4 regions of the Duganella kummerowiae genome follow, and region 2 is predicted to be linked to each of the others. Evidence: predicted binding sites of a transcription regulator. Region 2 holds the regulator's gene; each other region holds the start of a gene.

Region 1 (7,503 bases), on a different contig from region 2:
TCGAGTACTTCAAGGCGCTGCCGCTGGAGAAGGGCGGACGCGAGCTGACGCCCATGTTGAACGCGGCCATGGAGCGCAAGTATTCGGGCAATCCGGGCGAGGCCTTCTTCACCGGCGGCGGCCTGCACACCTTCGGCAACTTCTCCAAGGAAGACAACAGCAAGATCCTGACCGTGACCGAGGCCCTGCGCCATTCGACCAACCTGGTGTTCGTGCGCCTGATGCGCGACGTGGCGCGCTACTACATGTTCGAGACGCCCGGCTCCTCGGCCGCGCTGCTGGCCGACGCCGACGATCCGCGCCGGGCCCAGTACCTGGCGCGCTTCGCCGACAAGGAGGGCAAGCTGTACCTGGCGCGCTTCTACGCCAAGTACAAGGGCAAGCCGGCCAATGAGCTGGAAAACATCCTGGTCGACACCATACGTCCGACCCCCGTGCGGCTGGCCGTGATACACCGCATGCTGCATCCGGCCGCCAGTGAGCAGCAGTTCGGCGCCTTCCTGAACGCCAACCTGCCGTCGCAGAACGAGGTCGATGCGGAAAAGATCAGCAAGCTGTACGAGCAGTACGCGGTCGACAAGTGGAACCTGCCGGACCGCGGCTACCTGGCGCGCGTGCACCCGCTGGAGCTGTGGATGGTCGCCTACATGCTGAACCGCCCCAACGCCACCCTGGCGGAAATCACCAAGGCCAGCGAGCAGGAACGGCAGGAAGTGTATTCCTGGCTGTTCAAGACCCACCGCAAGCACGCCCAGGACCGCCGCATCGCCCAGCTGCTGGAGGTGGAAGCCTTCATGGAAATCCACAAGCAGTGGAAGAAGATGGGCTATCCCTTCGATTCGCTGACGCCGTCCTACGCCACCACCCTGGGCGCCTCGGCCGACCGTCCGGCGGCGCTGGCCGAGATGATGGGCATCATCGTCAACGGCGGCGTGCGCAAGGCCAGCCAGCGCGTCTCCAAACTGCACTTCGCCCAGGACACGCCGTATGACACCGTGGTCACGCGCGCCAAGGCCGCCAATAACGAACAGGTGATCGCGCCGGAAGTGGCGCGCGTGGTGGCCGATGCGATACGCGGCGTGGTCTCTGACGGCACCGCCAAGCGGGTCAAGGCCGCCTTCGTGAAGGCCGACGGCACCATCATCCCGGTGGGCGGCAAGACCGGCACCGGCGACCAGCGCTTCGACGTGTATGGCGGCGGCGGGCGGCTGATCGAGTCGCGCTATGTGAACCGCTCGGCGACTTTCGTGTTCAACATCGGCGAGCGCTTCTTCGGCAGCATGACGGCTTATGTGCACGGGCCGGAATCGAAGAACTACGACTTCACCAGCGCACTGCCGGTGCAGCTGCTGACGGTGCTGGCGCCCACCCTGATGCCGCTGATCGAGCAGGATGGCGTGCATCCGGTCAAGCCGGTGGCGGTGGCGGCGATGACCGGCTATGGGACCAATGCGGGCGCCAGGGCGCCGGCAGCGGACATGTCGGCCTGCGCCCGCTGACCCCGCGCTCCCGCTGCGGCGGGGGCGGCGCCGCGCTTGCGGTGCCACTTACCCTTGCATAGTCGTTCATTTGTTGGCAATGTATCAGCCCATGAAAGCTATGCGCCACCACATGAAGAAAATCCTCAAGTTCACCCGCTTCTCGATCCGGGACCTGATCGTAGCGGCCGGTCCCACCGTGCTGGCGATAGCCGCCGTGTGCGTGCTGGCCTACATCCTGGTCGATCCGGCGCCGCCGCGCACGGTGCGGCTGGGCACCGGCCAGGAAAACAGCGCCTACGAGGAATTCGGCAAGAAGTACGCGGCCGCCTTGGCCAAACATGGCGTCAAGGTGACCCTGGTGCCGTCCGCCGGGTCGTCGGAAAACCTGCGCCGCCTGCGGGCCGGCGAAGTCGACCTGGCCTTCGTGCAGAGCGGTTCCACCAACGAGGAGGCGGCCGACCGCGAAGGCCTGCAATCGCTCGGCAGTTTATTCACCGAGCCGCTCTGGCTGTTCCTGCGCGAGGACAAGCAGCATCCGCCCATTACCCAGCTGTCCCAACTGCGCGGCAAGAAGATCAATTTTGGTCCCAAGGGTTCCGGTTCGCCGCGCTTGTTCAATCAAATCCTGGAGCTGAACGGCGTCGAGAAAGGGGAGGTGGAGCGCTATTCGCTGGCCAACACCCCGGCCACGGTGGAACTGCTGGAGGGCCGCCTCGACGGCCTGGTATTCACTTCGGCGCCGGAAGCGCCGCTGATCCAGATGCTGCTGCAGACGCCGGGCATCAAGCTGTTCGACTTCAGCCAGTCGGAAGCCTACGCCCGCAAGCTGCCCTTCCTGACCCACGTGGTGCTGCCGCGCGGGATCGTCGACCTGGGGCGCGACATTCCTTCCCACGATTCGCAGCTGATCGCGCCCACCGCCACCCTGGTGGCGCGCGAGGATGTGCACACGGCCCTGGTCGAGCTGTTCGTGCAGGCTGCCAGCGCCATCCACGGCGGTGCCGGCTGGTTCCAGCAACAGGGCCAGTTCCCGTCCGCCAGGTACACGGAAATCCCGGTGGCGCCGGAGGCGGCCAAGTTCTACAAGGACGGCCCGCCCTTCCTGCAGCGCTACATGACCTTCTGGCTGGCCAATTTCTTCGACCGCATGTGGGTGCTGGTGGTGGCGCTGGGCGCGCTGATCCTGCCGCTGTCGAAAGTGGTGCCGCCGCTGTACGTGTGGCGCATCCGCTCGCGCGTTTACCGCTGGTACGGCCAGCTGCGCACGGTGGAGCAGAAGGTGGAGACGGCGCCGCCAGGCCAGCGCATGCAGGTTTACCAGGCCCAGCTCAAGCGGCTGGACGAGATCGAGGACCTGGTCAACCAGATCTCCATCCCGCTATCGTTCGCGGATGGTCTGTACGGCTTGCGCAGCCACATACAGTTCGTGCGCAAGCGCATCCTGTTCCTGATGAACGAGGCCTCACCGCCGGGCGACGCCGTGCCCGTCTAGCGAGGCAGCCTTACAGAGGCTGCTTCACACCGGGCAGGGCGAGGCGCAGCGACGAAGGCAGTGCGCCTGCACGGCGAGGAGCTGCAACGACGCCCTGGGCGGTGTGACGCAGCCTCAGGCCCCGGTCCAGGGCAATCCCGCCTTGCACCAGCCATTCACATTCTTGCGGTGGCCCTGTTCATCCTTGTCGCCTTCGAAACCTTCGAGGATGTCGTAGCAGTGCTGGTAGCCGTGCTCGCTGGCCAGCTTGGCTGCACCACGCGAGCGCACGCCGGAGCGGCACAGGAACAGCAGCACTTGGTCCTTGCGCGCAATGGCGTTCAATTCCTCGATAAAACCATGGTTGGCGATGCCGCCCGGATAAGTATTCCACTGGACCGCACCATGCTGGGTCTCCGGGATGGTGACCCGTCCGACCCAGTCGCGCTCGGCATTGGTGCGCACGTCGATCAGCTTCACATGGGGATCCGCCTGCAGCAATTCCAACGCTTCCCGGGGCGTCACCGCTCCCTGGTAAGCCCAATCCTTGTTCCGCGCCCGGGCCGTGCGGAGGAGGTCGTCTGCGGTGTTCATAGCATTGTTCCGAGAAAGGTAATGAGTTTATTATAGATGCCGGACGATCCAGGCGCCGTTGGTTGCACTATTAAGGTGCATTTTTGTGACATTTCTCAAAAATGAACCAAAATAGTGCAATAAGCGCAAAATGCACCAATGTAGTGCTATTTCGATCTGTGGCAAATTGGTGCATCTAGGTAACATGATAGATTTTAGTGCCAGTTGGCAGCAGGTTCAAAGATGCTTGCTTCATAAGCTCATGCGTTCCCCGCTGGCACGATTAGTGCTTCAGGAATGTCAGAGTTTCGGTCGCACTGAATTTGGGGACGTGCAGCAATATCCGCCGCAGTTGGTCGGCTCACCCACACATTCCTTTAGGAGATACGCATGGCAATAACCGCCGCAGAAGTCTTGAAAATGGTCAAAGACAACGAAGTGAAATTCGTTGATTTCCGCTTTGCCGATACCCGTGGTAAAGAGCAGCACGTCACCGTGCCTGTGTCGGCATTCGACATCGACAAATTCGAGTCTGGCCACGCCTTCGACGGCTCCTCCATCGCCGGCTGGAAAGGCATCGAGGCTTCGGACATGATACTGCTGCCGGACCCCAACACTGCCCGCATCGACCCGTTCATGGAAGAAACCACCCTGTTCATGCAGTGTGACGTGATCGAACCGGCCGACGGCAAGGGCTATGACCGCGACCCGCGCTCCATCGCCAAGCGCGCCGAGGCCTACCTGAAAGCCACCGGCATCGGCGACACCGCCTACTTCGGCCCGGAACCCGAATTCTTCATCTTCGACAGCGTGCGCTGGAAGATCGACATGTCGGGCTGCTTCGTGAAAGTGGACTCCGACGAAGCTTCCTGGTCGACCGACAAGGAAATCGAAGGCGGCAACAGCGGCCACCGTCCGACCGTCAAGGGCGGCTACTTCCCGGTTCCCCCGGTCGACAGCTTCCAGGACATGCGTTCGGAAATGTGCCTGATCCTGGAATCGCTGGGCATCCCTGTTGAAGTGCACCACCACGAAGTGGCCGGCGCCGGCCAGAATGAAATCGGCACCAAGTTCTCGACCCTGGTCGAGCGCGCCGACTGGACCCAGAACCTGAAATACGTGGTGCACAACGTGGCCCACAGCTACGGCAAAACCGCCACCTTCATGCCGAAACCCATCGTGGGCGACAACGGTTCGGGCATGCACGTGCACCAGTCGATCTGGAAAGACGGCTCCAACCTGTTCGCCGGCGACGGCTATGCCGGCCTGTCGGAAACCGCCCTGTACTACATCGGCGGCATCATCAAGCACGCCAAGGCCCTGAACGCCATCACCAACCCCGGCACCAACTCGTACAAGCGCCTGGTGCCCGGCTTCGAAGCCCCGGTGAAACTGGCTTACTCGGCCAAGAACCGTTCCGCCTCGATCCGCATCCCGCACGTGGCGAACCCCAAAGGCCGCCGCATCGAGACCCGTTTCCCGGATCCCCTGGCCAACGTGTACCTGTGCTTCGCCGCCCTGCTGATGGCCGGCCTGGACGGTATCCAGAACAAGATCCACCCGGGCGAAGCCGCTTCCAAGGACCTGTACCACCTGCCGCCGGAAGAAGACGCACTGATCCCGACCGTGTGCGCTTCGCTGGAAGAAGCCCTGGACAACCTGAACAAGGACCGCGAGTTCCTGACCCGCGGCGGCGTGTTCACCGACTCCATGATCGATGCCTACATCGAACTGAAAATGCAGGATGTGCAGCGCATGCGCATGACCACCCACCCGGCGGAATTCGACATGTACTACTCGCTGTAATGGCAGCGCGCCGGCTTGCAGCAGCGGCGCCCGCCTGAAGGCAGAAACGCGAGGCGAGCGCAGGCTTTCCTCGCGTTTTGTTTTGGATGGTATATTGGGACATGACCACCCGCACCAGATTTTGTTTCAGCGCCGTCCTGCTCGTGGCCGGCGCGGCCCAGGCCCAGGGGCAGATTTTCCTGTGTGTCGATGCCCAGGGCCGCAAGGAGTTGACCGACACGGCGCGTCCGGCTGCGCAATGCCGCGTGCTCGACGTGCCCGGCGCGCAGATACCGGCCCCGCCCAGGCGCGTGGCGCCGGCCAGGTCGGGCGCCGCTGCTTCCGGCGCCGCTGCGGCCACGCCCGGCGTGGCGACGCCCGGCAGTTTTCCCCGCGTGGACAGCGCCGAGCAGCGCGCCCGCGACGCCGACCGCCGCGCCATCCTGGACGAGGAACTGCGCAGCGAACTGCAGAAGCTGGCCGCCCTCAGGCTGGAATACAACAATGGCCAGCCGGAGCGCCGCGGCGACGAACACAACTACGCCAAATACCAGGAGCGGACGGCCGCTTTGCGCGACAACATCAGCCGTTCGGAAAAAAACGTCGACGCCCTGAAACGGGAAATCGCCAACATCAAGTGAGTATGCGACATGAGTTTAGTGAGTAATATCGCGGCGCGCGCCGCCGCGTTCGCGCGGCCTCAGGCCCTGGCCGGGCTGGAGCTGCTGGCCTCGGCCGTGGTGCTGGTCGATGGCGAAGGCAAGATCAGCTACGTCAACGCGGCGGCCGAGAACCTGCTGGAAAACTCGGTCAAGGCCCTGCTGCGCAGCAGGCTGTCGTCCCATTTCCTCAATCCCGAGGAACTGGAACACATCTGCGCCCAGGCCCGCGCCCACAAGTTTTCCGACCTGCGCCAGGACCTGGCGCTGGAGCGCGCCGGGCGCGAGCCGCTGCACGTGCACAGCATCGTCTCGGCGCTGGAGGAACCGGCCGACAGCGTGCTGATCGAGCTGCGCGAGAACCAGCAGCACCTCAAGCTGGACCGCGAGGAGCGCATCCTGGACCAGAGCCAGGTCAACAAGGAGCTGATACGCAACCTGGCGCACGAGATCAAGAACCCGCTGGGCGGCATCCGCGGCGCGGCTCAGCTGCTGGAAATGGAGCTGCCGCCGCTGCACGTGCAGCAGCTGCGCGAATACACCCAGGTCATCATCAAGGAGGCGGACCGCCTGCAGACCCTGGTGGACCGCCTGCTGGCGCCGCACCGCCGCCCGCACATCGTGGGCGACGTCAACATCCACGAAGTGCTGGAGCGGGTGCGCAGCCTGATGCTGGCCGAGTTCCCGGCCGGCCTTACCATCCTGCGCGACTACGACGCCTCCATCCCCGAATTCCGGGGCGACAAGGAGCAGCTGATCCAGACCGTGCTCAACATCGCCCACAACGCGGCCCAGGCCCTGGCCGCGCGCATCGAGGCCGGCGACGCCGAGATCGTGTTCAAGACCCGGGTGGCGCGCCAGGTCACCCTGGCCAAGGTCCGCTACGGGCTGGCATTAGACTTGCATATCATCGACAATGGACCGGGTATCGCACCCCAGATCCGCGACCGTATCTTCTACCCGCTGGTGTCGGGACGGGAGGGCGGCAGCGGCCTGGGACTGACTCTGGCGCAGACCTTCGTGCAGCAGCACATGGGCGTGATCGAGTGCGAGAGCCGGCCTGGATATACGGATTTCAGGATACTGCTGCCCTTGCCATAAGCGGGGGCGGGCAGCGACTGTTCGCCGTGTCCCTGACAGACGATCCATATTGCGGGATAGATCAAAACACATGAAGCCAATCTGGATAGTAGACGACGACGAATCGATACGCTGGGTACTGGAAAAAGCGCTGGCCCGGGAAAACCTGGCCACCAAGAGTTTTGCCAACGCGCGCGACGCCATCGCCGCGCTGGAGTTTGAAACGCCGCAGGTGCTGGTGTCCGACATCCGGATGCCGGGCGACTCCGGCCTCGACCTGCTGCAGCTGGTGAAGTCGCGCTTCCCCGGCCTGCCGGTCATCATCATCACTGCCTTCTCCGACCTGGACTCGGCCGTCGCGGCCTTCCAGGGCGGCGCCTTCGAATACCTGGCCAAGCCGTTCGACATCGACAAGGCCGTCGAGCTGATACGGCGCGCCCTGGACGAGAGCCTG
Region 2 (7,503 bases):
CGGATATCGCCGCCGGCGCAGAAGGCCCTGGCGGCGCTGGAGCGTATCAGCACGGCCGTCACGTCATCGCTGGCGCGCCAGTCCAGCAGGGCGCGTGTGATGGCGCGCACCATCTCCAGCGACAGGGAATTGAGGGCCTGGGGACGGTCCAGCGTGATGACGCCGGCGCCGTTGCTGATGCTGGTCTGGACGAATTCGCTCATGGCCCATTCTACCGCGCCACGTGCTCCAGCGGATTGGCCAGTTTCAGTTCTCCGCCCAGGCGCGGATAGCGGGTCGGGTTGGCGGCCGCCAGTTCAGGCTTGCCCTCATGGCGGGCATAGATCACGGTCCACGACATCTCGCCCGGCCCCACCGGCTCCTGCTCGACGCCGGCGGCCCTGGCGATGCCGGACGGGTCGCGCGCGGCGGCGATGGTGTAGCGCACCAGCTGGTCCAGCCTGGGCGAGTGCACGTCCAGCACCGAGGCCAGCATGGACAGCGGTACGGCCGAGAACACGTGGTAGTGCAGCGCCTTGGCGGCGCGCGCCATCTCGGCCGGCAGCGAGCCGTCGTCCGCCACCTGTGTCATGGCGTGGTCGAACACCTTGCGGCCCCAGGCCAGGCGGCGCTGGTCGCCGGTCACGGCGCCGGCGGCGGCCACCGCCAGGCCTTCCCAGTAGTAGTGGTTGTTGCGCACGCCCTTATGCGCGTCCGAATGCTGGATGGTGGCGTCGGCGATAGTCCCCAGCCAGCCTTCGATGGCCTGGCGCTGCTGCTCGCTGGCGGCCGGCTTGACGCGCGCATAGCTGAGCGAGAGGCCGGACAGGGTCCATTTGCGCTGGTACCAGGACTGCTCCGTGCTCAGCTTGCCCAGCATGGCGCCCTGCCCGGCCCAGGCCGACAGCCATGCCAGCGCGCAGGCGCCGTCGGCGGCCTGGCCCTGCGGGTCGGCCTGGTAGCGGCTGGCCGCGCTCGACACTTCGCCGAGGAAATCCTCGATGGGTTTGGTGTTGGCGATGTTGCGGGCGCGCAGTACCGGGTCGATCACGGAGTGATGGCTGTCGGTGTAGTAGCCGTTGGCGTCGATGTCGATCACGGCCGGCGGCGCCGGCTTGCAGGCAGGTGCGGCGGCGGAGACGGACACGGCGGCGCTGAGCAGCAACGATATAAATAATTTATCAAGTTTCATGCAGCCACTCGCAGAAGGAAAACGTTTACCTTAACACAGGCAAAAAAGGGCGCCAAGCGCGCCCTTCGTTGTGGAGCCGGCGTGGGGTCTAGACGGCGGCGGTGGGTTCGTAGCTGTCGGGCAGGTGTTTGATGGCGTCGTGGCCATGCTGCTGGACTTTGTCCTTGTATTTCATGACTTGCCGGTCGAGCTTGTCGATCAGCGTATCGATGGCGGCGTACAGGTCTTGCGACAGGCTTTCCACGTACACGGTCTTGCCGGACATACGCAGGTTGATTTCAGCCTTTTGACGTTTCTCTTTCTCTTTAAGGTTATCGACCGTGAGGATCACGGCGATATCGATCACTTGATCAAAGTGGCGGGTGACGCGCTCCAGCTTGTTCTGCACGTATTCACGGATAGCCGAAGTCACTTCGAGATGATGACCACTGATGGTGAGATTCATACACACTCCTAAAGATGATGTCGCCTTACGGCCAGTGCGGGCGCCCATTGCCGCCGGGCGCGCAGTGGCCAATGCACTACAAAGACTTGCGGAGGCTGACTGGAGGGATTTTCAAGGCTTCGCGATACTTGGCAACAGTACGTCGCGCGATCACCATGCCCTGTTCTCCCAGCATGTCCGCAATCTTACTGTCGGATAAAGGATTTTTAGGGTCTTCTGCTCCTGTCAGTTGCACGATGAGCGCCCGTATCGCCGTCGATGAGGCTTCGCCCCCCGCTTCGGTGGCGACGTGGCTGCCGAAGAAATATTTCAACTCAAACATGCCATGCGGGGTCAGCATGTATTTCTGAGTTGTTACCCGAGAAATAGTACTCTCGTGTAAACCCAGTGTATCAGCAATTTCGCGAAGCACAAGGGGTCTCATGGCGACGGCGCCGTGCGAGAAAAAATTCTTTTGCCGTTCCACTATCGCCTGCGCCACGCGCAGGATGGTGTCGAAGCGCTGGCGCATGTTCTTGATCAGCCACTTGGCTTCCTGCAGCTGAGCACCCATGGCGCCCTCGCCCTTGCCCTGCTTGAGCAGGTTGGCGTACATGGCGTTCACGCGCAAGCGCGGCATGACGTCGTTGTTCAGGCTGACCTGCCAGCCGTTGCGGCCCTTCTTGACGATCACGTCCGGCACCACGTAGTCGGACACGTCGGACGCGAAGGCGGCGCCCGGATGCGGATTACACTGGCGGATCACGGCCTGCGCCTCGCGCAAGTCTTCCTCGTCGCAGTTGAGGGCTTTTTTCAGCTTGTTGAAATCGCGCTGGGCAAACCAGGCCAGATGCTGTTCGACGATGGTCAGCGCCATGCGCCGCGTCACCAGGGGCACGCCGGGCATGCGGCGTATCTGCAGCGCCAGGCACTCGGACGCGTTACGGGCGCCCACGCCCACCGGGTCGAAGCTTTGCAGCAGCGTGAGGGCCGTGCGCAGCTCATCGAGCTCGATCTCCAATTCTTCCGGCAGGCGCGCGTGGATGTCCTCCAGCGGCTCTTCCAGGTAGCCGTTCTCGTCCAGCGCATCGATGATGATTTCCACCAGCGCGCGGTCGCGCATTTCCAGCACCGTCACCCGCATCTGCTCCATCAGGTGCTCGCGCAGGGTGCAGTGGCCCGCTTCCAGTTGCGGGCGGGAATCCTCGTCGTCGTTGTTCTTGCTACGGCCGGCGTCGCCCCAGTCCATGTCGGCCTCGGGGGTGGTGCTGTCGGTGTCGGCGGCCGGGCCGTCATAGGCCTCGCCTTCGCCGGCCGGCGCAGCATTGTCGGGCGTGTGCACGGGATCGGCGCCGGCCTCGGCGGCGCCGGCCGGCTGGCTGATGGCGCCATCGGACAGCAGGCGCACGGAGTGGTCCAGCGGGTCGTCCAGCCTTTCCAGCAAGGGATTTTCGGTCAGCAGCTGTTCCAGTTCCTGGTGCAATTCCAGCGTCGACAATTGCAGCAGGCGTATGGACTGCTGCAGCTGCGGCGTCAGCGCGAGATGTTGCGAGGTACGCAGTTGCAAAGACTGTTTCATGGATCTACATACGGAAATGTTCACCCAGATACACGCGACGCACCGACTCATTGGCGATGATGTCGTCTGGCCGGCCTGATGCCAGTACCGTGCCCTGGTTGATGATGTATGCGCGGTCGCAAATGCCCAGCGTCTCGCGCACATTGTGATCGGTAATGAGGACGCCGATGCCGCGCTCCTTGAGGAAGCGCACGATGCGCTGGATCTCAATCACGGCAATCGGGTCGACCCCGGCGAAAGGTTCATCGAGCAGCACGAAGCGCGGGTTGGTGGCCAGGGCCCGCGCGATCTCCACGCGGCGCCGCTCGCCGCCCGACAGGGACAGCGCGGCGTTGTCACGCAGCTTCTCGATTTGCAAATCGGCTAGCAGGGTATTGAGCCGTTCATCAATTTCCGCCTTGGATAAAGGCTTGCCGTTGACTCGCTGGATTTCGAGCACGGCGCGGATGTTTTCTTCCACCGTCAGTTTGCGGAACACGGACGCCTCCTGCGGCAGGTAGGACAGTCCCAGCGCCGCGCGGCGGTGGATGGGCAGGCGCGAGATGTCGGTCCCGCTGATATCGATGCTGCCCGCATCGGACGGCACCAGGCCGACGATCATGTAGAACGAGGTGGTCTTGCCGGCGCCGTTGGGGCCCAGCAGGCCCACCACTTCGCCGCACTCGACCTGCAGCGACACGTCATGCACCACCTGGCGCTTGCCATAGGTCTTTTGCAGTCCGCGTACGATCAGGGTGCTGCCGCAGCTGGCCATGTCCATTATTTCCCCTGTGGCGCTGGTTGCGGCGCGGCGTTGGCCGGGTTCTTGCTGGATGGCTGTATCACCATGGAGCCGCGTCCGCCGCCCACCTTGCTCTCGCCGGTGGAGGTGTTCTTGACCGCGAAGAATTCCTTGCGGCTGTCGTAGGAAATGAATTCGCCATCGACCTGGTCGGCCGGCTTGCTGCCTTCCAGGCGCTTGATCTGGGCCTTGGAAAACAGTTTGACCAGCTCGGTCTTGCCATCGTATTCGATGCGCTCGGCCTGGCCTTCGACCCACTGGTCGCCGGCGCCGTCGCGCTTCTGGCGGAAGGTGGCCATGGTGCCGGGCGAATTGGTCAGGGTGACGTACTGGTAGCCCTCAGGGTCCTCGGTCACCACCGCCTTGGGCGACTTCATCAGCAGGGTGCCGCGGGTCAGGATCACGTTGCCGGTGAAGGTCTTGATCTGCTTGACGTCGTCCACTTCCAGCTGGTCGAACTTGATCTCGGTGGGCTTGTTGGAATCGGCCTTCTCGGCCTGCGCCACGCCGGCGGCGCCGCCCAGCAGCAGGGCGGCGGCGGCCAGCAGTAATTGCATCGTATGTCGTGTCATGTTGGGTTCTCCTGGTGCTCAGCGCGCGCCGCGCGGCGGCACGTCGATCTGGCCGCGCCCGTACAGGGTGATCTGGCGCGTCGCGTTGTTGGCTTTCATGCCGCTGCCCTGGGCGGTCGACTTGCCCATTTCCAGGTGCACCGGCTGGTCGGTTTCCATTCTTTCCTCGTCCGGGAACACGGTCAGTGCCGGCGTGGTCAGGCGCAGCGGCTGGGCCGCCGCCGTGGCGGGCCGCACCACGTCCACGCTGCCGTTCAGCTGGACGCGGGTGTTGCCCTCGTCTACGCGGGCGGTGTCGGCCCGCATGTTCATGGGAGGCTGGTCGGTGGCCAGGCTGTGCACGATGGGCTTGTCGATCACCGAGGAATCGTCGATGGGCCGGTGGGTCAGCTTGTCGCCCGAAATGATGTAGGCCGGCTGGCCGTTCTTGCCGGCCCGCACGAAACTAAAGCGCTCGACGATGTAGTCCGGCTCGCTGCGGTGCTGGTCGACCCATGCTTCCTGGCCGGCCTGGTTGACCACCTGCACCAGCCAGGTGGTGCCGACAGCGACAAATACGCCCACCGTCATGATCAGGGTCAGGCGCCAGCGGTGGGCGGTACGTTTGCGCATCACCATCCTCAGGCCTGGAAACGGGCCAGGATATGGGCCACGGGTTCGATGGGGGTGAAGGTTGCCGTCATCAGATCACCTTGGCGCGGGTCAGGTCGTGGATGTGCAGGGCGCCCACCAGCTTGCCGTCGGCGTCCGTCACCAGCATCTGGTTGATGCGGTACTGCTCCATCACGGCCACGGCGTCCACCGCCAGCTTGTCCGGGCTGATGCTGCGCGGGTTGGGGTGCATCACGTCGCGTATCACCACCTGGGTAAAGTCCTGCACCTTCTCGATCATGCGGCGCAGGTCGCCGTCGGTGAACACGCCCAGCGGGCGGCCTTCGCCGTCCACGATGGCGGTCATGCCCATGCCCTTCTGGGTGATTTCCAGCAGGGCGTCGGTCAGCTTGACATCGGCGGCCACGCGCGGCACGGCGTCGCCGCTGCGCATTACGTCGCGCACATGGGTCAGCAGGCGCCGGCCCAGGGCGCCGCCCGGGTGCGAGCGGGCGAAGTCTTCTTCCTTGAAGCCGCGCAGGTCCAGCAGGGCCACGGCCAGGGCATCCCCCAGCGCCAGCGTGACGGTGGTGGAGGTGGTCGGCGCCAAATTCATGGGGCAGGCTTCCTTGTCCACCGCCACGTCCAGGTGCACATCGGCCAGGCGCGCCAGGCTGGAGCCGGGCTTGCCCGTGATGGAAATCAAAGGGCTGCCCATGCGCTTGACCACCGGCAGGATGGCCATCAGCTCCGAGCTTTCGCCGGAATACGAGATCGCGATGAAGGTGTCGTCGGCCGTTACCATGCCCAGGTCGCCATGGGCCGCCTCGGCAGGATGCACGAACAGGGCCGGGGTGCCGGTCGAGGCCAGGGTGGCGGCGATCTTGCGTGCGATGTGGCCGGACTTGCCGATGCCGGACACCACCACGCGGCCTTTGCAGTTGAGCAGCAGCTCGATGGCGCGCACCACGCTGTCGTCGCGCTCCAGGCGCGCCTCCAGGGCGCTGATGGCCTGGGCCTCGATCCGCAGGGTCTCGCGCGCCAGCTTGAGGGCGTGCGCGGCCGTATTTGCGTCAAAAGCTTTCAGCATTGTTTTTTGATGGGTTACACTCATGCCGAAAGTATAGCCGAATTGGCCAAGCAAAAAACTTGCCAGTCGTAACAAAGTCGCTACACGCCCGTAAACCTCGGAAAACACCTAGCCCTTATGTTGGAATAATGTACACATCGCTGGAATTGACCCTCTTATTGCTGGGCTCGGCTGTATTGGGCGTGGTGGCGTTCCGGATGTTGCATTTGCCTCCCATGCTGGGCTACCTGGCCGTGGGCATATTAATCGGGCCGCATGCGCTGGGACTGGCGGAAAACAGCGAGACCACCCACGCCCTGGCCGAATTCGGTGTTGTTTTCCTGATGTTCTCGATCGGGCTGGAATTCTCCCTGCCCAAGCTCAAGTCCATGCGCAGCATCGTGTTCGGGCTGGGCATGGCCCAGGTCGGGCTGACCATCATCGCCACCGTACTGTTCGGGCTGCTGGTGGCCAGCCAGCTGCCGGCCTTCCTGCGCATCTCCTGGCAAGCCTCGTTCGCGCTGGGCGGGGCGCTGGCCATGTCGTCCACCGCCATCGTGTCCAAGATGCTGACCGAGCGCCTGGAGCTGGAAAGCGAGCATGGCCGCAAGATCATTGGCATCCTGCTGTTCCAGGACCTGGCCGTGGTGCCGCTGCTGATCTTGATCCCGGCCCTGGGCCAGGGCGCGGACAACCTGGTGGAAACCCTGGCCTGGGCCGGCCTGAAGGCGGCCGTGGTGCTGGCCCTGCTGCTGTTCTTCGGCCAGAAGCTGGTGCGCGGCTGGTTCACCATCGTGGTCAAGCGCCGCTCGCAGGAACTGTTCATGCTGAACCTGCTGCTGATCACCCTGGGCGCGGCCTGGATCACGGAAAAAGCCGGCCTGTCCATGGCGCTGGGCGCCTTCGTGGCCGGCATGCTCATTTCCGAGACCGAATACAAGCACCAGGTGGAGGAAGACATCAAGCCCTTCCGCGACGTGCTGCTGGGACTTTTTTTCATCACCATAGGCATGCTGCTCAACGTGCGCCTGGTGGCCGAGAACTGGTGGCTGGTGCTGGTGCTGCTGCTGGGCCCGGTGCTGCTCAAGTTCGCCCTGATCGCCCTGCTGGCCAAGCTGTTCGGCGCTTCCGACGGCGTCGCCATCCGCACCGGCCTGGGGTTGGCCCAGGCCGGCGAATTCGGCTTCGTGCTGCTCAACCTGGCGGGCGGCATCAAGCTCATGGACCCGTTCCTGGTGCAGGTGGTGCTGGCCTCCATGGTGCTGTCCATGCTGGCCGCGCCCTTCATCATTGCCAAGTCCGACCAGATCGTGATG
Region 3 (7,503 bases), 170 kb from region 2:
GCTTCGGCGACGCCTTTGGTGACATCTTCGGCGACATCTTCGGCGGCGGCCGCCGCAGCGCCGGTCCCCAGGTCTACCGTGGCGCCGACCTGCGCTACAACCTGGAGATCACGCTGGAGCAGGCCGCGCACGGCTTCGACACCACCATCCGCGTGCCGTCCTGGGACAAGTGCGACACCTGCCACGGTTCCGGCGCCAAGCCCGGCACCTCGCCGGTGACCTGCTCGACCTGCGGCGGACACGGCCAGGTGCGCATGCAGCAGGGCTTCTTCAGCATCCAGCAGACCTGCCCCAAGTGCCACGGCACCGGCAAGGTCATCCCCGAGCCGTGCACGGCCTGCTCGGGCCAGGGCCGCATCAAGCGCAACAAGACCCTGGAAGTGAAGATCCCGGTCGGCATCGACAACGGCATGCGCATCCGCTCGTCCGGCAACGGCGAACCGGGCACCAATGGCGGCCCGTCCGGCGACCTGTATGTGGAGATCCACATCAAGCCGCACCCGGTGTTCCAGCGCGAAGGCGACGACCTGCACTGCGAGATGCCGATCTCGTTCACCAAGGCGGCCCTGGGCGGCGAGATCGAAGTACCCACCCTGTCCGGCAAGGTGGCCTTCACCATCCCCGAGGGCACCCAGTCGGGCAAGACCTTCCGCCTCAAGGGCAAGGGCATCAAGGGCGTGCGCTCCGGCTTCGCGGGCGATCTGTTCTGCCATGTGGCGGTCGAGACCCCGGTCAAGCTGACCGACAAGCAAAAGGAAATGCTGCGCGAGTTCGAGCGCTCGACCACCGAGGGCGGCAACAAGCACAGCCCGCAAACCAAGACCTGGCGCGACAAGGTCAAGGACTTCTTCGAGTAATCCGCCCGCCGCGTAATCACCAGACCGCCGCTCCGCATCACGCAGACCGGCGGTCTTTTCATGTAGAGAGAGGAACACCATGAGCGTACCGGACCCGGAGCAGGGCGTATCGCCGCTGCATCATCTGCTGGACAACAACCGGCACTGGGCCGAGGCCCAGGTGGCGCGCGACCCCGGCTACTTCCAGCGCCTGGCGCAGCAAGCCTCGCCGGAATACCTGTGGATAGGCTGCTCGGACAGCCGGGTGCCGGCCAATGAACTGCTGGGCCTGCTGCCGGGCGACGTCTTCGTCCACCGCAACATCGCCAACGTGGTGGTGCATTCCGACCTGAACTGCCTGTCGGTGCTGCAGTTCGCCATCGAGGTGCTGAAGGTCAAGCACGTCATCATCGTCGGCCACTACGGCTGCAAGGGCGTGCACGCGGCCCTGACCGGCACTAGGGTGGGGCTGGTGGACAACTGGCTGCGCCACGTGCAGGACGTGGGCCACAAGCATGAGCGCTACCTGGGCGACACCCTGCCCAGCGCACGCCGTTCCGAGCGCCTGTGCGAGCTGAACGTGGTGGAGCAGGTCAACAACGTGTGCCAGACCACCATCGTGCAGGATGCCTGGGAACGCGGCCAGGAGCTGACCGTGCACGGCTGGGTCTATGGCCTGCGCGACGGCAAGCTGCACGACCTCGGCATGACGGTGGCGGCCGGCCACGAACTGGCGCCGCGCATGGCGGCGCGGCTGCAGCGCTACGCCGCGATCGACGGCCTGTAAGACGCTGGCCTCCAGGGCCGTTCAGCGCAGTCCGTAGCGGCTGCGGATGCGCTGAGCGCTGCCATCCTGGCGCATGCCGGCCATGGCGTCGTCTATCCGCTTGAGCAAGCGCGGCGCCACGCGCTGGCGGTTGAACATCAGGTAGCCCGGGCTGGCCTGCAGCGCGGCCCCGGCCAGGCGCACGCGCTGCGCCGCGCCCAGCCTGTGCAGCGTGGCCCAGCCGCCGGCCCGGTCGCTGACCACCACGTCGACGCGGCCGGCCAGCAGCTTGCGGAAGCTCGCTTCCGCGCTGGCCGAGTAGTCGATCCGGGCCAGCGTGCCGCCCGCCACGGCGGTATCGATGGCTACGCCATGGCTGGCCCCGCGCACCAGCCCCAGGGTGTGGCCGGACAGGCTGGCCAGCTTGCCGTCGTAGCGCAGCGCCGAGTCGCGGCGCACGAACAGCACCAGTTCCTGGCGCAGCAGCGGCTGGGCCGAAAATGCGTAGCGCGCGGCCCGTTCCGGCGTCCTGGCGACAATGAACATGCCGTCCGCGTCGCCGTGGCGCATCAGGGCCATGGCCCGCGCCAGCGGGTACAGCCGCACCTGCGGCTGCACGTGCACGCGCGCGCAGAGGGCCGCCACCAGGTCGGCCGCCGCACCGCCGGCCCGGCCGTCAGGCCCTGCCTGCACGTAGGGAGGGGCTTCGACGCTGAGCAGATGCAAGTGCAGGGGCAGGTGTAGCGGCGGCGGAGCCGCCGCCGCCGCGCAGGCGGCCGGCAGGAGCCACGCCAGCGCGGCCAGTCGGCAGCGCATCAGGCCATCAGGGCCAGGGCCCGGCCCTGGACCTGGCTGGCCGGCGCGATCTGGAAGCGGCACACGTTGGCGCGCAGGCTCTCGGCCTGGCTGGCCAGGGCGCGGGTGGCTGCGGTGGCTTCTTCCACCAGCGCGGCGTTCTGCTGGGTCACGTCGTCCATGCTGGTAATGGCGGCGTTGACTTGCTCCACGCCCGAGCGCTGTTCCACCGAGGCCGCCACCACCTGGCGCATGATGTTGTTCACGCTGTCGATGGCGCTGGAAATGTCGCTCATGGCGCGTCCCGCCTCGGTCACGGCGGATGAGCCGCTATCGATATCGGACACCGAGGCCAGGATCAGCTGGCGGATTTCGTGCGAGGCGGCCGCGCAGCGCTGCGCCAGGGCGCGCACCTCGCTGGCGACCACGGCGAAGCCGCGGCCCTGCTCGCCTGCGCGCGCCGCTTCCACCGCCGCGTTCAGGGCCAGGATGTTGGTCTGGAAGGCGATCCCCTCGATGGTGCCGATCACCTCGGTCATGCGGGTGCTGCTCTTGGACACCTGGTCCATGGTGGCCATCACCCGCGCCACCACCTGGCCGCCGGCGGCGGCGCTGTGTAGCGCGGTCTCGGCCAGTCGCTGGCCGTGCGCGGCGCTGTCGCTGTTATTGCCGATGGTGGAAGTGATCTCCTCCATGCTGGCGGCGGTCTGCTCCAGCGCCGAGGCCTGGGACTCGGTGCGGCGCGACAGGTCGTTGTTGCCTTCGGCGATCTGGCCGGATGCGCTGGCGATGGCATCGGCCGAGCCCTGGATCTCGCTGACCAGGGAGTTCAGGCTGACGCGCATTTGTTCCAGCGACGCCAGCAGGCTGTCACGCGGCAGGTGCGCGGTATCGATGCCGTGGGCCAGGTCGCCGCTGGCGATCGCGCGCGCCAGGGCCTGGGCCTCGGTCGGATCGCCGCCCAGCTGGCGCATGGTGCCGCGCAGCAGGATGGTACTGATGGCCATGCCCATCAGCAGCACGGCGCCGCTCAGCACCGCGATGATGCCGTAGGCGCGCGCGGCGCTGTCCTTGGCGGAGACGCCGGCCTCCTCGTTCAGGGCGATTTCCTTGGCTTTCAGCCTGGCCGCGGCATCGACCCAGGCCCGCTGCAGCGGACGCAGCTTGTTGATCGCCAGCTCGGTGGCGCGCTGGTGATCGCCGCTCAATCCCGCATCGACCACTTCCTGCAGCACGGGCAGCGCGGCGCGCTCCTGTTCCTGCAGCAGGGCGTAGAGCTGCTTTTCTTCGGCCGTGGTGGACGGTTCCTGATCGAACAGCCGGCCCAGCTTGATATAGTTGTCGCGATAGATGGCGTCCTGTTTCCTGATGCGTTCCTGTTCCTTTTCCAGCATGCCGGCATCGCTCAGCAGGATGATGTTGCGTACCGCGATCATGCGATCCTGGATCGAGGCCGCCAGTTCGCCGGCGTACAGCATTTCCGGATTATTGATGTCGAGAATCTCCCGCACGTTGCGGTCCAGTGCCTTCACACTCAGCATGCCGGCCCCGCCTATCACCAGCGCCAACGACACCAGCAGCCCCAAACCCAGCATTAAACGATATTTCAACTTCAACTTTCTCTCCCTTTAACTGGTTTAACTATACTGCACGGATAGTACACCATTTGTTTTTGGAAAACATGATTGCAATGCCGCATATGCATCGCATACAGGCCGCCTTGGGAGAGGGGGTGTAGTAAAATTACGGTTAACACTTACACCTAAAAACAACGGTCATGAACCCAACTTATAGCGCGCGCAGCAGCAACCGCGATGCGCTTCTGAACGCCCTCGAATCCATCCTGGCGGAGGGGGGAGTGCACCTTGTCACACTGGACGAGGTTGCATCCCGGGCTGGCATCACCAAGGGCGGCTTGATCTATCACTTCAAATCCAAGGAAGCCTTGCTAGTGGGGCTGGTGGAGCGCATGTACTCGCGCTTGGAGGCCAACTGTGCGCCGCCGGGGGCGGACCCCCATTCCCTGAAGCATTTCCTCACCGCACGCATCCACTATGCTTTCGGTCTCAGCGAGCGGGAAAAGCGCTTGATGGGCAGCCTGCTGGTGGCCTCATCGACCTACCCGGCGGTGATGGGCCCGGTGCGCCGCATGTATGAAACCGGCACCGAAGCCCTGGCGCGCTTCCAGGACAGCGCAGGGGTAGGGCTGTCGGTATGGACCACGCTGGATGGGTTTGTGTTATTGGAAATGCTCAACATCCGCCGTTTTACCGAACAGGAAAAACAGCAGATGCAGGCCACGCTGCTGGCGATGGTCGAGCAGCAGTTTGCCGACACGCCGGCTGAGCGGACTGACGCGGACTGACGCGGACTGACGCGGACTGAGGCGCGGCGCAGGCCGGGCTGGCGAAATCCGGCGGTTGTACCGTAGAATCTCGAAATCCACATTCCGAATACTGGTTTGGTTCTTGCTTCGCCGTAAGCCAATGCCCCGACCGTGTCCCCATGATGAGCTCCCGCAACTTGCGCATAGTCGTAGTCAACACCATCATCCACGCTGGACTGGAGGACGACGAGGCATTGCGCGCCCAGGCCGAACGGGCCCGTATCCTGCGCATCGGCCTGCTGGAAGCGGGCTATGACATCATCGCCTCGCTGCCGCCCGATATGTATCTGCCCGAGCGCATCGCCCAGCTGCAGCCCGACATGATCATCGTGGACGCCGAGTCCGACGCGCGCGACGTGCTGGAGCACATCGTCATCGCCACCCGCGACGAGCGCCGCCCCATCGTCATGTTCACCGAGAGCGACGACCAGGAGAGCATGGAGGCGGCGGTGGCGGCCGGGGTGTCGGCCTACATCGTGGCCGGCTTGCACAGCGACCGCATCAAGCCGGTGCTCAACGTGGCCCTGGCGCGCTTCAAGCGCGAGCAGAAGCTGCTGGAGGAGCTGTCCGACACCAAGAGCAAGCTGGCCGAGCGCAAGGTGATCGAGCGGGCCAAGGGCCTCTTGATGCAGCGCCAGAACTTCACCGAGGAGCAGGCGTATCAAAAGCTGCGCTCCATGGCCATGAGCAAGAACCTCAAGCTGTCCGACGTGGCGCAGCGCATCCTCGACGTCGAGGATTTGCTGGGCTGATGCACCATCCAGAATGATGCATTGCGCAATCGCGGTGCGTTAATGTTCACCAATGCGCCACCAAGCGGTGCGCATTCCTCCCTTTGAAACCGATTTGCCCCTGAGAGTGCCTGGCACGCTCATTGCATACGCTATAGGCAAAGCGCAATGATGCGCTTGCTGCGATTTCGCCAACGGCGGTGGAATCCACCAGACAACGACGTCTACCGATCATGAATCCGTTCATGAGGGTGGACGTTTTTTTTTGCCCCAACCAGTTAAAGCCGACTACAAAGGGATGACCATGAAAGACCACCAGCTACACGAGAAAAGCACCTTGCCAGAGGTAACGGACACCGTTAATGTGCCCCGCAGGAATTTTATTCATGGTGCAGCTCTGGTAGCGGGAGGAAGTATGTTGGGATTGGCAACAGGCGGTGTGTGGGCGGCAGGGTCGGACAAGCCGGAAAAGGAGGAAATCAAGATCGGCTTCATTCCGCTGACCGACTGCGCTTCCGTGGTCATGGCCTCGGTATTGGGCTTCGATAAGAAATACGGGGTGAAGTTCGTGCTCAGCAAGGAAGCCTCCTGGGCCGGCGTGCGGGACAAGCTGAACAACGGCGACCTGGACGCCGCCCACGTGCTGTACGGCCTGCTGTACGGCGTGCAGATGGGCATCGGCGGCCAGAAGAAGGACATGGCCGTCCTGATGAGCCTGAACAACAATGGCCAGGCCATCACCCTGTCCAAGAAACTGGCCGACAAGGGCGCGGTGGACGGCGCCTCGCTGGCCAAGCTGATGAACAGCGACAAGCGCGACTACACCTTTGCCCAGACCTTCCCGACAGGCACCCACGCCATGTGGCTGTACTACTGGCTGGCCGCCAACGGCATCAATCCGATGAAGGACGCCAAGGTCATCACCGTGCCGCCGCCGCAGATGGTGGCCAATATGCGGGTCGGCAACATGGACGGCTTCTGCGTGGGCGAGCCGTGGAACCACCGCGCCATCATGGACGGCGTGGGCATTACCGCCACCACCACCCAGGACATCTGGAAGGATCACCCCGAAAAGGTGCTGGGCTGCACGCTGGAATTTGCGAAAAAGTACCCGAACACCTGCCGCGCCGCCATCGCCGCCATCCTGGAGGCGGGCAAGTGGATCGACGCCTCGCTGGCCAACAAGAACAAGATGGCCGAGGCCATCGCCGACAAGTCCTATGTCAACACCAGCAAGGACGCCATCGACCAGCGCATCATGGGCCGCTACCAGAATGGCCTGGGCAAGACCTGGGACGATCCCAACCACATGAAGTTCTACAACGATGGCGCGGTCAACTTCCCCTACCTGTCGGACGGCATGTGGTTCATGACCCAGCACCGCCGCTGGGGCCTGCTGAAGGATGACCCGGATTACCTGGCGGTCGCCACTTCGGTCAACCAGATCCAGCTGTACAAGGATGCCGCCGCCATGACCAGCACCCCCGTGCCCAAGAGCCCGCTGCGCAGCTCCAAGCTCATGGACGGTTCAGTCTGGGATGGCAAGAACCCCAAGGCCTACGCGGCCTCCTTCAAAGTCAAAGCCTGAGCGTCATTCACCTTTTGAAAAGGAAATGTCATGAGCGCCATGTTGAAAACTGGAGCCCCGCTGCAGCCTGCGGCCGCCATCACCGATGTCGCCGCCGTGCTGGCCACCGATGCCAGCCCGGCCAACGCTGGCGCCCCGGTGCGTCCGCGTCCGCCGCGCGCGCCGGTGTCGCTGGCCGCGCGCGGTCCGGGCCGCGCCGCCACCCTGCTGAAAAAAGTGCTGCCGCCGCTGGCCGGCCTGGCCCTGATGGTGCTGGTGTGGCAGCTGATCGCCGCCAACAACAGCAGCTTCCCGACCCCGCTGGCCACCTTCGGGGAAGCCGCCAAGCTGTTTGCCGACCCGTTCTACCGCAACAGCCCGAACGACCAGGGCATAGGCTGGAACGTGCTGGCCTCGCTGCA
Region 4 (7,503 bases), on a different contig from region 2:
GGCGCCACATTGCTGGCCAAATAGGACGCCAGCGCCGTGCGGTAGCTGCCGGCCGCGAAGGCGCGCGCCTGCTGCAGGTAGCTGCCCAGGTCGGTCGGCAGTGGAGTGCTGCGCTGGTAGTAGGCGCTGGTGGCGGCGTAGGTCGGGAAATAGCCCTCGCAGCTGATGGTGGTCTTTTCGTACAGGCCGCAGTTGGTGTTGTAGTTCATGACGGCCGACTGCAGCATGATGCCGTCCACCTGCACCCCGGCCGATTCCAGCAGGTTGGCCAGCACCGCCGTGCGCGGCGTGCCATACGATTCGCCGTACAGGAACTTGGGCGAGGCGCCGCGCTGGTTCACCTCCAGGTAGCGCCGGATGAAATCGCGGAAGGCCGCCGCGTCCGCGTCCACGCCCCAGAACGTCATGTTGTAGTTGGGCGCGATGGCTTGCGAGTAGCCGGTGCCGATGGCGTCCACGAACACCAGGTCGGACTGCTCCAGCAGGGTTTCCTGGTTGTCCACCAGCTGCGCGGCCGGGATGGTGGAACTGGGAATGCCGGTCACCACCCGGCGCGGCCCGAAGGACCCCAGGTGCAGCCACATGGTTGACGATCCCGGCCCGCCGTTGTAGAAGAAGGTGACCGGACGTTTGGCCGGATCGGCGCCCGGCACCGTGTAGGCCACATAGAAGAAGGAGGCCGAGGGCTGGCCGGTCTTCAAATCGCTGGCGGTCAGGTGGCCGGTGGTGGCGGTGTAGTTGAACGGCTTGCCGTTCAGCGTGATCTTGCTGGCGATGACGGCCGCGCCCTCGTTGGGCGCGGTGAGATAGGCCAGGGCGGCGCTGGAATAGCTGTTGCTGTCGGCGTAGGCGCCGGCCGTGGTGTCGCTGCCGGCCGCCGGCGGCGTCGCCGTGGTGATGCCGCCGCTGCCGCCACCGCCGCCGCAGCCGGCAAGCAGGGCAAGGACCAGCGCCGCGCCGGTCCTGGGAATGGAATATGCCACGTTGGTCTCCGCTTCATCGCCTCTGGCCGAGGCTGGCAGCGTGATTATGCGGCGGCCCGCTTATTTTTTCCAGAACCCCGCGTGTGCGATGCGCGCCTCGTCCTCGCGTAGCGGGCCTATCACCTCGGTGGGACGCTGGCCGGCGGCGAACACCTGGCGGCAGGGCAGCGACAGGGTGGGGTTTTCCGGATCGCTGCCGGTCAGCTCCAGCAGGCTGGCTTCCGACATGGCATACACCACCCGGCCCACGCCGCTCCAGTAGGTGCCGCCGGCGCACATGGCGCAGGGCTCGGCGTTGGCGTACAGGGTGGCCGTGGCCAGCTGCTGCGGACTGTGGCGCTGCGAGGCCAGGCGCAGGGCGTTCATTTCGGCGTGCGCGGTGCGGTCGCTGCTGGAGGCGTTCATGGCTTCCGAGATGACGGTGCCGTCGGCCGCCACCACCGTGGCGGCGAACGGGTGATGGCCCTCGTCGCGCGAACGCTGGGCCAGGGCCAGCACCTGGGTGAGGAAGTGATGGTCTTGCGCGGTGGGTGTGCTCATTCTTGCGTCTCAATCGTTGCGCAGCACGCCGTAGCGCAGCTGCTGCTGTTTCAGATAGCCCCGGTAGGCCAGCGACATGCGGTCGCACGCTACCGACACTTCGGCGCCCGGCGCCAGCGGCAGGCGCTGCGGATACTGGCTTTCCAGTATCGGTTTATCCTGCAGGAAGATGGTGTCCTGGAAGCCGCGCAGGTCGTCATCGCCGGTCTCAAAATCGGCCAGCGCCATGATGATCCAGACCCGGGTGGCGGTCTCGGTCAGCGGCTGGGTGAACAGGGCGATGGCGTCCACCTTGCTGCCGGGCGTCTGCTTGGTCAGGATGGTGGTGAGCGGCCGCACCACGCGGTAGGTGTAGGAGACCTGGTTGCCGCCGGTGGCGGCCTTGCTGGCCTGCGGCTGCCAGGCGCGGCAGTCGCGGGTCCGGATGCCGCTGCCGTAGTGCGGGTCGTCGAAGGTCTCGACCGTGTAATCGGCGATGGCGGCCTGCTGCTGTTCGCCCAGGATGCCTTCGTGGACGAAGGCGAAGTGCGCCATGTCGAGGAAGTTCTCGACGATGCGCGGGGCGCTGCTGGCCACGTCGTAGGGGCCGCACCAGACCTTGCGCAAGCCGGCGTCGGCGCATTCGGGGAAGGCCGGCGGCCCGGGGTGGGCCGGCGTGCCCAGGCAGACCCACAGCAGGCCGTAGGCTTCCTGCACCTGGTAGGTGGCCACCTGGGCCTTGAGCCGGTCGCCGGACAGGTCGGGCAGGGCGGGAATGTGGCGGCAGCGGCCTTCGCTGCCGAAGGTCCAGCCGTGGTAGGGGCAGCGCAGCGTATCGTCCACGATGGCGCCCATGGACAGTCTGGCGCCGCGGTGCGGGCAGCGGTCTTCCCAGGCGTGGGCCTGGCCGGCGCTGTCGCGCCACAGGACCAGCCGGGTGTCGAGCAGTTCGCTGGCGGCCATGGCGCCGGGGGCGAGCCCGGTGGACAGGGCGACCGGGTGCCAGTCGTTCATGACCACGGGGTCGCGCAGGGGAATATTCATTATCGTGTCCTACGTTGTAGTCGCGTCGCTGCCGCGCAGGCGGCAGCCCATGCCGGGTGGGCGTCTACGCGGCCTCGGCATGGACTCCCGCTTTCACGGGAGTGACGGTTCATGGCCTGGTGGCGCTTACTTCGGTATCGTGCCTTCCACGCCCTGCACGTAGAAGTTCATGCCCAGCAGGTCCTTGAGCGGCACCACGGTGCCGGCCGGGTACTTGACGGCGCCCGACTGGTCCTTGATGGGGCCGGTGAAGGGGTGGAACTTGCCGGCCGCGATGGCGGCTTTCTTTTCCTCGAAGATCTTGGCCGCGTCGGCCGGGACCACCGGGTTCAGGGGCGACATCTTGACCATGCCTTCCTTCAGGCCGCCACGGGTGTCGGCCGATTTCCAGGTGCCGGCAATCACGGCCTTGGCGGTGTCGATGTAGTAGCCGCCCCAGTTGTTGGTGGCCGCCGTCAGGTGGGCCTTGGGCGCGAACTTGCTCATGTCCGAGTCCCAGCCGAAGGCGTACACGCCTTTTTCCTGGGCTACCTGCAGGGTGGCCGGCGAGTCGGTGTTCTGGGCCAGCACGTCGGCGCCCTGGGCCACCAGGGTCTCGGCGGCCTGGCGCTCCTTGGCCGGGTCGTACCACGAGTTCACCCAGATCACCTTGGTCTTGATGCCGGGGTTCACGCTCTGGGCGCCCAGGGTGTAGGCGTTGATGTTGCGTATCACCTCGGGAATCGGGAACGAGGCCACCAGGCCGATCACCTTGGACTTGCTCATCTTGCCGGCCAGGATGCCGTTCAGGTAGGCGCCTTCGTACAGGTTGGTCTCATAGGTGCCCAGGTTCTTGGCCTGCTTGAAGCCGGTGGCGTGCAGGAACACCACGCCAGGATAGGCCTTGGCCACTTTCTCGGTGGGGTTCATGTAGCCGAACGAGGTGGTGAAGATCAGCTTGTTCCCGTCGGCGGCCAGCTTGCGGATCACGCGCTCGGCGTCGGCGCCTTCGGGCACGCTTTCCACGTAGGTGGTCTTGACCTTGGCGCCCAGCTCCTTTTCCAGGGCCTGGCGGCCGGCGTCGTGGGCGTAGGTCCAGCCGGCGTCGCCCACCGGGCCAACGTAGACAAAGCCCACTTTCAGCGGTTCGGCGGCGTACGACGGGGCGGCGGCCAGGCCCAGGGCGGCCAGCGCGGCCAGGGCGATCAGTTTGCGGCGGTTCATCATGCGGTTCCTTATACGGTGGGTGGGTGCTTAGAAGTGGTATTCGGCGCGGACCATGGGGGTCTTGGCGGTGGCGCCGGGATTGTTCTTGTCGGGATTGCCGAACTTGTTCTTCCAGTACTGGTACTCGACGCCGACCTTGAAGGTGTTCTTGGGGGCGCCCACGGCTGCGCTCAGGTCGTACATGACCTGGGCGTCGATGTTGGTCTCGGGCGCAGTGCCGCCGCCAAACTCATTGGTGCCCTTGGCGGAGATGAAGTTGGCGTAGCCCTCGAACGACAGCGGGATGCCCAGGCTGAACGGCACGCCCCAGGCGGCGGTCAGCATGGCGTGCGTCTTGTACGAGTAGCGCGGCGTGGCCTGGTTGGTGAAGGTGTTGTAAGGCGCGTTCGATTCCCACAGGGCCAGCAGGCTGACGTCCAGGAAGCCCGGCACGTCCAGCATCAGGGTCGGACCTGCCACCACCATGCGCTTCTTGGAGTTGTAGCCGGCGTCGGTCTTGCTGTTGTAGTCGAAGCCCAGGGTGGCGCCCAGGCCGCGGATGCCGGGGCCGGAGAAATTGTTGCCGGTGATCTTGCCCAGGTCCAGCGTGTGGCGGTACACCACGTAGGCCTCGTGGGCGCCGCTGTTGGAGCCGGCCGCCGACGGGTCCAGGTCGGACGACATCAGCAGGTCCACGCTGAAGAAGTTCTTGCCGTACTTGTATCCCGACACACTGCTGAGGTTGACGATGTTCTTGGTGATGTCGTTATTGTTGAACGGCTCGGCGAACTTGGTGCCATAGCGATAGCTCAGCGAGGTGTCGCTCCAGTCGGCGGCGCCGGCTGCGCAAGCGCAGCTGGCGAGTAGGGCGAGGGCGGCGGTGCGCTTTACGAGATGGGACATTTAGCAAACTCCTGGGTCAGGTTGACGGTGATAGGAAGACAGCCGAAACACAAAATAAAGTCTTTGAATCCAATTCGCAGATCAGATTGGATTCAATCTCGCTTACCTTCCTAGCAATTAGCGGGCCAGACTATTTCCTATGGGAGAGGCCGGCCTTAGTCCCTTCGGATGCACCATTAGCGGGAAGCAAGCTCCCGGCTGGTGCGATTGCACGCACGCTTTGTATGCAATCTTGATCTACATCAGTATCCGCTGAGCGCTTCCGCCAGGTTGATCTTGCGGTCAGGCTCGCCCAGTCGCAGGCGCGCCTCGATCTCCAGCAGATGGTGCTCGATCAGGTGCAGCGCCTCCTGCTCCTTGCCTTGTTCGATCAGCGACATCAGGTCCTGGTGTTCGTCGTTCTCGCACATGGGCGCGCCGGGCGTCTCATACAGGGCGATGATCAGCGAGCAGCGCGACACCAGCTCCTGCATGAAGCGCTGCAGCACCTGGTTACCGGCCAGTTCGGCCAGCAGCAGGTGGAATTCGCCGCCCAGGCGTATCCAGTTGGCGCGGTCGCCGCTGCGGCGGGCCTGGTCCTCGGCGTCCAGCGCCTCGCGGATCTGGCGCAGCGAGGACGGGGTGGCGCTGCGTATCACCAGCGGCACGATCTCGCGCTCGATGGCGCGGCGCGCCGCGAAGATGTCGCGCGCCTCTTGCGGCGAAGGCGAGGCGATCACGGCGCCGCGATTGGGCCGCAGCTCGATGATGTGGTCGTGCGCCAGGCGCTGCAGGGCCTTGCGCACGGTGGTGCGGCTGACCTGGTACAGCTCGCAGAAATCCGCCTCGCCCAGATGGGTGCCGGGCGGCAGGCGGTGGCTCATGACGGCGTTCACCACGGCGCGGTAGATGCGCAGGTCGATGGCGGTGGTGCCGCGCTTGGTGCGCACGGCCTGTTCCGCCTGTGCAGCGGGTTCCGGCTTGGAACTGGCGGGCTTGCGCTTGCCTTGTGGGCGCGCAGGATGCGGGTTGCTCATTGCTGGTTTCTCCGAAAGCGATTGCTCGATGCCTTCGTAAAGCAGGAATTGTGCTCACCCGTGTGCCTGCGGTTTGTATCAACCGTGGCGATGGATTGTGTACGAAATCTGTGCCGTTTTGGTGACCAAATCGCCGCGCGCGCACTTTTGTGGTGAACTTGCATGTTTTATTCAGTGCATTTTTTTGTGCCAAGGCTCAGCAGGCATGCGGGCTGCCCGGGACGGCCGTGGCACGTAACTTGCGTCTGCCTTTAGGCTGAACAGATCAAATACTTGTATACAGTTTCCAGATTCAGAGGGAGGTAGGCCGATGAATGACACGGTGGTCCCGCCGCTGCGCGTCGAACCGCGCTTGCAGATGCTGGGCATCTCGAAGATATATCCGTCCGTGGTGGCCAATGCGGACGTCAACCTGACCGTCATGCCGGGCGAGATACACGCCGTGCTGGGCGAGAATGGCGCCGGCAAGAGCACGCTGATGAAGATTATCTATGGCGTCACCAAGCCGGACGCCGGGCAGATCATGTGGGAAGGCCGCCAGGTGCAGATACAGTCGCCGCATGATGCGCGCAAGCTGGGCATCGGCATGGTGTTCCAGCACTTCGCCCTGTTCGAGACCCTGACCGTGGCCGAGAACATCGCCCTGGCCCTGGACCAGAAGACCACGCCGGCCGAGCTGGCGCCGCGCATCCGGGCCGTGTCGGAACAATACGGCCTGCCGCTCGATCCGGCCAAACTGGTGCACAGCATGTCGGTGGGCGAACGCCAGCGGGTCGAGATCGTGCGCTGCCTGCTGCAGTCGCCGCGCCTGCTGATCATGGACGAGCCGACCTCGGTGCTGACCCCGGACGCCGTGCAGAAGCTGTTCGAGTCGCTGCGCCGCCTGGCCGCCGAGGGCGTCAGCATCCTGTACATCAGCCACAAGCTCGACGAGATCCAGGCCCTGTGCGACCAGGCCACCGTGCTGCGCGGCGGGCGCGTGTCCGGCACCGCCATCCCGAAACAGGAAAGCGCGCGCTCGCTGGCCGAGCTGATGATAGGCCGCGAGCTGCCCACCTGCAGCCACCAGCCGCGCGAGCCGGGCGCCGTGCTGCTGCAAGTCGACAAGCTCAGTTTGCGCAGCGACGATCCCTTCGGCACCCACCTGAAGGAGGTCAGCCTGAGCCTGCGCGCGGGCGAGATCGTCGGCATCGCCGGCGTGTCCGGCAATGGCCAGCAGGAGCTGCTCAAGGCCCTGTCGGGCGAGCGCACGGTGGACCTGGCGGGCGCGATCCGCCTGTGCGGCCAGGATGTGGGCAGGCTGGACGCGGCCCAACGCCGCCAGCTGGGCCTGGGCTTCGTGCCGGAGGAGCGGCTGGGACGGGGCGCCGCGCCCGAGCTGTCGTTGGCCGACAACGCGCTGCTGACCGGCTACGTCGCGGCCGCCAACACCGGCATGTTGAAGCGCGGCCTGATCCAGCGCGGCGCCGTGCGCGACTTCGCGCGCCAGGTGATCGCGCGCTTCAACGTGAAATGCGGCGGGGAGGCCTCGGCCGCCTCCAGCCTGTCCGGCGGCAACCTGCAGAAATTCATTGTCGGGCGCGAGATCGCGCTGGCGCCCAGGGTCATGATCTTTGCCCAGCCCACCTGGGGCGTGGACATCGGCGCGGCCATGCTGATACGCCAGGCCATCATCGACATGCGCGACCAGGGCGTGGCGGTGCTGGTGCTGTCCGAGGAAATCGACGAATTGTTCATGATGAGCGACCGCCTGGCCGTGATTGCCGACGGCCGTTTGTCGCGCACGGTGCAGGCCTCGGCCACCAGCATCAACCAGATCGGCGTGTGGATGAGCGGCGACTTCGACCACACCG

The links. The regulator sigma-54, encoded in region 2, starts transcription at its own class of promoters, with help from an activator protein. The targets are predictions, from matches to a motif close to TGGCANGNAANCTGCTTT.
Region 1: the regulator sigma-54 is predicted to act here: its motif matches at 3,801-3,818, upstream of glnA (type I glutamate--ammonia ligase).
Region 3: the regulator sigma-54 is predicted to act here: its motif matches at 5,647-5,664, upstream of ACLB1G_RS08330 (CmpA/NrtA family ABC transporter substrate-binding protein).
Region 4: the regulator sigma-54 is predicted to act here: its motif matches at 4,745-4,762, upstream of ACLB1G_RS25220 (outer envelope protein).

What each region holds. Positions count from the first base shown of each region.
Region 1 is NZ_JBKFEH010000009.1:483,725-491,227, forward strand. It holds gene ACLB1G_RS13205 (transglycosylase domain-containing protein) at 1-1,499, shown strand, start outside; gene ACLB1G_RS13210 (TAXI family TRAP transporter solute-binding subunit) at 1,612-2,973, shown strand; gene ACLB1G_RS13215 (rhodanese-like domain-containing protein) at 3,088-3,546, opposite strand; gene glnA (type I glutamate--ammonia ligase) at 3,916-5,331, shown strand; gene ACLB1G_RS13225 (DUF4124 domain-containing protein) at 5,433-5,951, shown strand; gene glnL (nitrogen regulation protein NR(II)) at 5,961-7,070, shown strand; gene ntrC (nitrogen regulation protein NR(I)) at 7,141-7,503, shown strand, end outside.
Region 2 is NZ_JBKFEH010000008.1:287,806-295,308, forward strand. It holds gene ACLB1G_RS09080 (enoyl-CoA hydratase/isomerase family protein) at 1-203, opposite strand, end outside; gene ACLB1G_RS09085 (alginate lyase family protein) at 212-1,171, opposite strand; gene hpf (ribosome hibernation-promoting factor, HPF/YfiA family) at 1,260-1,616, opposite strand; gene ACLB1G_RS09095 (RNA polymerase factor sigma-54) at 1,693-3,174, opposite strand; gene lptB (LPS export ABC transporter ATP-binding protein) at 3,179-3,934, opposite strand; gene lptA (lipopolysaccharide transport periplasmic protein LptA) at 3,934-4,527, opposite strand; gene lptC (LPS export ABC transporter periplasmic protein LptC) at 4,546-5,139, opposite strand; gene ACLB1G_RS09115 (KpsF/GutQ family sugar-phosphate isomerase) at 5,210-6,208, opposite strand; gene ACLB1G_RS09120 (monovalent cation:proton antiporter family protein) at 6,337-7,503, shown strand, end outside.
Region 3 is NZ_JBKFEH010000008.1:114,502-122,004, reverse strand. It holds gene dnaJ (molecular chaperone DnaJ) at 1-857, shown strand, start outside; gene can (carbonate dehydratase) at 937-1,623, shown strand; gene ACLB1G_RS08350 (substrate-binding periplasmic protein) at 1,645-2,418, opposite strand; gene ACLB1G_RS08345 (methyl-accepting chemotaxis protein) at 2,418-4,007, opposite strand; gene ACLB1G_RS08340 (TetR/AcrR family transcriptional regulator) at 4,175-4,762, shown strand; gene ACLB1G_RS08335 (ANTAR domain-containing response regulator) at 4,906-5,535, shown strand; gene ACLB1G_RS08330 (CmpA/NrtA family ABC transporter substrate-binding protein) at 5,813-7,102, shown strand; gene ntrB (nitrate ABC transporter permease) at 7,133-7,503, shown strand, end outside.
Region 4 is NZ_JBKFEH010000021.1:125,269-132,771, forward strand. It holds gene ACLB1G_RS25200 (S10 family peptidase) at 1-971, opposite strand, end outside; gene ACLB1G_RS25205 (nucleoside deaminase) at 1,044-1,523, opposite strand; gene ACLB1G_RS25210 (aromatic ring-hydroxylating dioxygenase subunit alpha) at 1,533-2,546, opposite strand; gene ACLB1G_RS25215 (BMP family ABC transporter substrate-binding protein) at 2,673-3,752, opposite strand; gene ACLB1G_RS25220 (outer envelope protein) at 3,780-4,634, opposite strand; gene ACLB1G_RS25225 (GntR family transcriptional regulator) at 4,877-5,650, opposite strand; gene ACLB1G_RS25230 (ABC transporter ATP-binding protein) at 5,961-7,503, shown strand, end outside.